Regions from separate parts of the Brevibacillus sp. HB2.2 genome, predicted to be linked through region 2. Evidence: riboswitches for the same ligand, from Rfam matches in the RefSeq annotation. Region 2 holds a riboswitch; the other holds the start of a gene.
What was found. A riboswitch is a leader RNA that binds a small molecule or an ion and turns the genes downstream of it on or off. The one in region 2 is predicted to bind FMN.

Region 1 (3,359 bases), on a different contig from region 2:
TCCAGCCTGGCGTTTCTTCGCGAAGATCAGCACGGACACGCACACCTGCAGCCTTAATCTCGTCAAAGAGTGGATCAAACGCCTCCATGACCTTCTCGCGCAGCTTCATCGGACCGACTGGGATCATAATCACTTGTGTCGGAGCCATGCGAGGTGGCAACACGAGACCACGGTCATCGCCATGCACCATGATCATCGAACCAATCAGTCGCGTAGAGGTTCCCCATGATGTGGTGTGAACGTACTTGAATTGATTGTCACGATCCAAAAACTTGATTTCAAAGCCGCGCGCGAATTTATCGCCCAAATAGTGCGAGGTGCCCGCTTGCACTGCTTTGCCATCCTTCATCATCGCTTCAATGGAATACGTGTCGACAGCACCAGCAAAGCGTTCACTTGGTGTTTTTTGTCCCTTCCAAACCGGAATGGCTAGCTCCTGCTCGACGACCTCTCGGTAAATCTCTAGCATTTGCATCGTTTCCTGACGAGCTTCTTCCTCTGTCGCATGTGCCGTGTGACCTTCCTGCCAAAGAAATTCTGATGTCCGCAAGAACGGCATCGTCCGCTTCTCCCAGCGAAACACGTTTGCCCACTGGTTGATTAATACAGGCAGGTCACGATAGCTCTGAATCCATTGGCTATACATATGTCCGATGATCGTCTCGGAGGTTGGACGTAGCGCGAGCTTTTCCTCTAGCGGCTCACCCCCGGCCTCTGTTACCCAAGGCAGCTCGGGATTAAAGCCCTCGATATGCTCTTTTTCTTTTTGAAAGAAAGACTCGGGGATTAGCATCGGGAAATAGGCATTGCGATGCCCTGTCTCCTTGAAGCGCTTATTCATCACCTCTTGAATTCGCTCCCATAGCTCGAAGCCATCCGGCTTGAACACGATGCAGCCGCGTACTGGTGTGTAGTCCATCAAATCCGCCTTTTTGATGGCATCAATGTACCAACGCGAAAAATCCTCCGATTGCGGTGTAATTTCTTTTACAAACGCTTTGTCCTCTTTCATCCGTCTACGCTCCTTTTTGTTCTTACGTAAAATGCAAAAAATCCCCCATCCCAAAAAGGGACGGAGGATTAACTTCCGCGGTACCACCCTGATTGACTACAGCAGACGCCATAGCCCTCTCAATAACCCGATAACGGTGGGCATCCGGCTCAGTTCTTCACCAGCGGCTTCAGGATGGGGTGCAGTTATCCTTTACGTATCAGCCTTCCAGACTAGGGCCGACTCTCTGTCACGTGGGTATAGCTGCGGGTCCTTTCATAGCCTTTTATGACTTTCTATTAAGTAAACATATTAGCGAGTCATGTCGTGGTTGTCAATTGTTGGTTCGCGCAGCGATTCTGGAGCCGAGCTTCACGTAGATCGGATATGCAACCACTGAAATCATAACACCTTTGAAAAGATTGAATGGTACGATTCCGTACAGAACCAATGACCAGATACTTGTCGCATTGAACATGGACAAGAGCTGTTCAATCGGCATTTGATAAAGCACAGCGTACGCAGGCAACAGCACATAAGCATTCGCTACAGCCATGACTATCGTCATCAAAATCGTTCCTAGAGCCAGACCAGTCAGGAAGCCTTTTTTGCCTTGGCCGAGACGCTGCATGTAGACAGCCGCAAAAATAAAGCTTGATCCTGCTACGACATTTGCGAGCTCACCGATCAACAGACCGTCTGTATTTTTGAAGAGCATATGCAGTGTATTTTTCAGTACCTCGATAATAACGCCAGCTACAGGTCCGTACATGAGCCCCCCGATCAATGCCGGGAGTGTACTGAAGTCGAGCTTCAAAAAGCTTGGCATCAGCGGAACAGGAACCTCGAGATACTGCAGAATAAATGCAACCGCCGCCAGCATGGGAATCGTCACCAGCTTTTGGGTTGCACGTGTGCGCGAAGAATGCAGCGCTGTTTCTTTCATGTTTACCATCTCCTCATTGTTCTACTCCTTCTTGAGGAATGGCAACAGTCGTTGTAAGCTCACACGTCTTGTTACACAAACAGAATAAACCCTGTGGCTAAAAGTTCCACAGGGCATTTGCAAGCGTATGACAAACCATGCGCAAATAAAAGGTACAAGAAACAAGAGGGCTGGCCTCTACGTTCTCATCCCGTTTGCACAGGCAAACAAGCACGTGTGATAAACGTACTGTCGTCATCCTTCTCCCATCCAGACTGTACTGTCGGCTCTGGAATCACACCAGATCCTGCACTCCGTCGCTACCTATCAGCTCGGGAGGCTCGCGGGCTTAACATGCATAAAGCATGATCACCGCCGGTCGGGAATTTCACCCTGCCCCGAAGGAATGTGTAGTTGTATACAGCATATTATACTGCTGTTTTTTGATTTGACAATAGAGGAAACTGCCAGCTCGACACTTCTTGTTTATTTTTCCGATGAGTTTAATGCGAATAAGGCTCATCCCCATTTAAAAGGGGGTGAGGCCTGTGGTAACGAACGAAACACTCGGACTGCTTTTCAGTTTGGGTTGTTCCTGGTCGCTTTAATCGGCTTGGTTGTTACCTTGACCAAAAAGAAATAGACCGCCCTTGAGTTCACCAGCTCTGCGGTCTATTTCACACCAAGAATTGAGCCGCCCCCTATGCGGGAAGCGCCTATTGTATCGATCGTTCCGGTTGCAGCCGGGACGGTCGTTTTTTACTTTATGCTTCTATATCTCGTTACATCTAATATTGCAACATCGATTTCGGATTATAAATCATCAAGAACCAGCTCCCCGATATTTCGTAACACCCCAGTTCCAAACAAGAAGCCCAATCCCGAAGAAAATAACAGCAACTACCGGCGTCATTGCCGCATACGTGTACCAGACTTCCTTGCGTAAAAAGTAAGCCGCTGGATAAACACCCACGAAGGCAAACGGCAGCACGTAGGTGAGCACAAAGCGAATAGCCTTGTTGTACACATCTACCGGATAGCGCCCATATTGCTGGATGTTGTAAATCATCGGGGCAATCCCTGTTCGCGAGTCGGAAAAGAAGCTAACCGCAGCAATCGCGGTATACACGCCACCGTAAATCAGTGCCCCACTGATCGAGAGCCCGATAAAGATGAACACGTCGTACCAGTAAAACGACAAATCGAGTTGAACGGCAGCATACCCCATGATGATGATTCCGGTTATGACGCCAAAAATGCGGTCAGGCGCAATCGACTCGAGGCACACCTGCGCCAGATTGTGAATCGGTCTCGTCAGGATGCGATCCATCTCGCCACGGATGATATACCGTTCATTGAAGTCCCAAAAACCGAAGAACATCGAGAACAATGCGTATGGAACCAAAAAGAAACCATAGATAAAGATAATCTCGTCACGCGTCC
Region 2 (3,359 bases):
GATCATTTCAGGCGTAGCCGCTTCGGCCATGCAGACAAAATCTCCTTCGTTTTCCCGATCCTCATCGTCTACCACGATGACCGCCTTGCCCTGACGCAAATCTTCCAATGCTTCTTCTATGCTGTGAAACATGCTTTCTCCCTCCTATTCACGCGAAGCCGTTTTCCTGTAAAAAGTCTAGACTGAGCCCGCCAGATTTTTCTGTAGTGCCATGGTTTTGATAACCTAACAAACGCTCCACATATTTGCCGATGACATCCGTTTCGAGATTCACCAAGTCCCCAGGGCGTCTGTCTGCAAGACTCGTATTCGCCAGCGTATGTGGAATGATCGAAACGGTAAAACCGCTATCGTTTACGTCCACCACAGTGAGACTGATGCCATCGATGCAAATCGATCCACGGGCAATAACGTACTTCAACAGCTGCGGTTTGGCCTCGATCCGAAACACGACAGCATTCGCATTCACCTCTCGTGAAGCAACCATTCCGGTCCCGTCTACATGTCCGGAGACGATATGCCCCCCGAATCGGTCCCCCAGCCGCATCGCTCTCTCCAAATTCACTCGCTGCCCACTGCGTAATTGGCGCAAGCTCGTCTTGTTCATCGTCTCTGGCATCACATCGACGCTAAACTGGCGATTGGTATAAGAAGTAACGGTAAGACAAATACCATTGACCGAGATGCTGTCACCGAGTTTCACCCCTTCGAGTACCTGGTGTGCGCGGATGACCAGTCGACTCGCCTGCTCGTTCCCTTGAATCGATTCCAACACGCCCACTTCTTCGACTAGTCCTGTGAACATGCTCTCTCCTCCTCACTCGCTACGTCTGATCCTCCCATTGTGGGTACCCGCTGATCTGTACATCGCTTTTCCCGATCGGCGTGATCGTGACATTTGCCAGCTGTACCGCTTCTCCCATCGTCGCAAAGCCTTGACCTCCGAATGGCGAAGGTGCACTGCTTCCCCCGATCAGCTTTAGCGCGATATGGCTCACGACCTTTTGAATCGCTCTCGCCTGCAAAAAGGAGCCATTGACCTCCTGCCCACCTTCCACAAGCAGCGAGGTAATTCCCATCTCTCCCAACGTATCCAGCACCTTTTCCACGCGAATTGGCCCTGCCGTTGTGATGACCTTTACTCCTCTTGCCACAAGTAGCTCCTGCTTCTCCTTTGGGGCTGTATCTGTCGCAAAGATCCATGTCTTCGCATCTGCATTCTGGACCACACGGGCATCCAGCGGCGTCCGTAAATGGCTGTCCAAAATCACGCGAACTGGCTGGCTTCCAAAACGCTGCTCTTCCTGGCGCGCCGTCAACAGTGGGTCATCCGCGAGAATCGTCCCTACCCCAACGAGGATCGCATCGTGCTGCCTGCGCAATTCATGCACCTCTGCCCGAGCCTCTGCACCAGTAATCCATCGACTGTGTCCCGTGAACGAAGCGATTTTCCCATCCAATGTACTGGCCGTCTTTACCGTCACAAATGGACGCCTTGTTTGGATGTAATGGAAAAAGACTTCATTGAGCGCCTTCGCTTCCTCTTCTCTCACGCCCACCGCTACTTCCACTCCTGCTGCCCGCAGCATCTCCATTCCTCTTCCCGCCACCAATGGATTCGGATCGAGCGTCGCTACAACGACACGACGTACAGCAGCTGCAATCAACGCCTCTGCACACGGCGGTGTCTTCCCATAGTGACTGCAAGGCTCCAAGGTCACGTACACGGTCGCACCTTGCGCTTTTTCCCCGGCCATCCGCAGTGCGTGCACCTCAGCATGGGGCTCTCCTGCTCGCAGATGCGCTCCCATTCCGACGATGGTTCCATCTTTCATAATCACAGCTCCGACCATGGGATTCGGACTGGTTTGACCTCGTGCCGATCGTGCCAATTCCAGCGCCAGATCCATGTACTTGCTGTCCTGTTCCATACCGCACTCCTTTCTGTTCCATCATTCCAGCCAAACAACACAAAAAGCCCTTGAAACCTCAAAGCGTTTCAGGGCATAAGGAAAGAAGCCTTACCTCATCCGTTTTCCAAAAAAACAAATGAAGAAAGCAAAAAAATCTTCTTCCATCCGGACTGTACCGTCGGCTCTGGACTTTCACCAGATCAGTCGCTGCAAGTGTGGTCAGCGAGTCGCGGGCTCAGACGTACATACGCCATTACCGCCGGTCAGGAATTTCACCTTGCCCTGAAGATTGTCGCTATGAAGTTTTATGAAAAATAAAAACGCCCATGAATATTATGCTCAGGGCGTTCAGAAAGAAGCCTTGCTTCTACCGTTTTTTGAAAAAAAACAGCGAAACAGGCCGTTCCAAATACCTTCTCCCATCCGGACTGTACCGTCGGCCTTGGATTTGCACCAAGTCAGTCGCTATCAACTGCTTACGATAGCGAGTCGCGGGCTCAGACGTGCGTTCGTCATTACCGCCGGTCGGGAATTGCACCCTACCCTGAAGGCTGGTATTCAGTTAGGCAAAGTATAGCATACTTTTCGCGATAGTCTGTAATCATTTATGGGAGAAGTGCACTTTACCCTTGCTCGCACATTTCGAGGACCGTCAGTAGTTCTTTTAAGTCTCTAATGTATGCCCTTGGCACAACACCATTTCGCTCCATGTCCTGCTCGTTCCCTTGATAGGCAATAAAAGCAACTTGTCCGTCGCACGCCGCCTTACCATCGATCCACGAATCCCCGATCATCGTCCAAGCTGAAACAGGCCAATCCGGCTTGCGGCTGCGAATATAGTGAATGCCCGATGGAGATGGCTTCAAGGTCGTCATCTGCTCGCGGGCGACGATTTCGTCAAAGTAGGAGGCGATCCCCGTCTCGTTCAAAGCCTCCTCCGCAGCGGCATAAGCGTTGTTGGTCAGAATATATAGCTGATAGCGGTTCTTCAATTCTTCTAACACTTCTACCGCGTGCTGCTCCAGCACAGCGCCATGCATCCCTTCCTTCTCGATCGCGGTTACCGCATCCCACATCGCTTGCTCCAGCTCTCTCGTCATTTGCTCTGCTTTTCGCCCGATCTCAATGAGCTGTGATGCCGTATGCTTTTCCCACTCAAGCGTGGGAGAAACGATCCCATTGTCCACCCATAGCTGAAAGATGGCCCGCTTCATCTCTGCGAAGTTGATCCTGGATTGCAATAAGGTATTGTCCATATCGAAAATAATGCCTTTTTGAAAGATTTTACTCATTTTGGGTCTCCTTTTTTGATAATACGCCATGCTGGTTCAAGAATGACGGAATAATCTGGTGGCTGCTCCTCCCATTTTATCAAAAAGAGGACTACCCCTCCGTCATTTTATAACTTTTGGGACAGTCCCCTTTCTGGGGTTCGGTATTGAGTTC

Region 1: another riboswitch for FMN. It lies ahead of HP401_RS26975 (ECF transporter S component); the one in region 2 lies ahead of ribD (bifunctional diaminohydroxyphosphoribosylaminopyrimidine deaminase/5-amino-6-(5-phosphoribosylamino)uracil reductase RibD).

What each region holds. Positions count from the first base shown of each region.
Region 1 is NZ_JABSUV010000054.1:27,002-30,360, reverse strand. Features, by position in the region: gene proS (proline--tRNA ligase) at 1-1,012, opposite strand, end outside; gene HP401_RS26975 (ECF transporter S component) at 1,326-1,937, opposite strand; FMN riboswitch at 2,171-2,326, opposite strand; gene HP401_RS26970 (ABC transporter permease) at 2,740-3,359, opposite strand, start outside.
Region 2 is NZ_JABSUV010000010.1:53,855-57,213, forward strand. Features, by position in the region: gene HP401_RS09365 (bifunctional 3,4-dihydroxy-2-butanone-4-phosphate synthase/GTP cyclohydrolase II) at 1-132, opposite strand, end outside; gene HP401_RS09370 (riboflavin synthase) at 149-805, opposite strand; gene ribD (bifunctional diaminohydroxyphosphoribosylaminopyrimidine deaminase/5-amino-6-(5-phosphoribosylamino)uracil reductase RibD) at 825-1,931, opposite strand; FMN riboswitch at 2,063-2,207, opposite strand; FMN riboswitch at 2,321-2,469, opposite strand; gene HP401_RS09380 (HAD family hydrolase) at 2,537-3,205, opposite strand.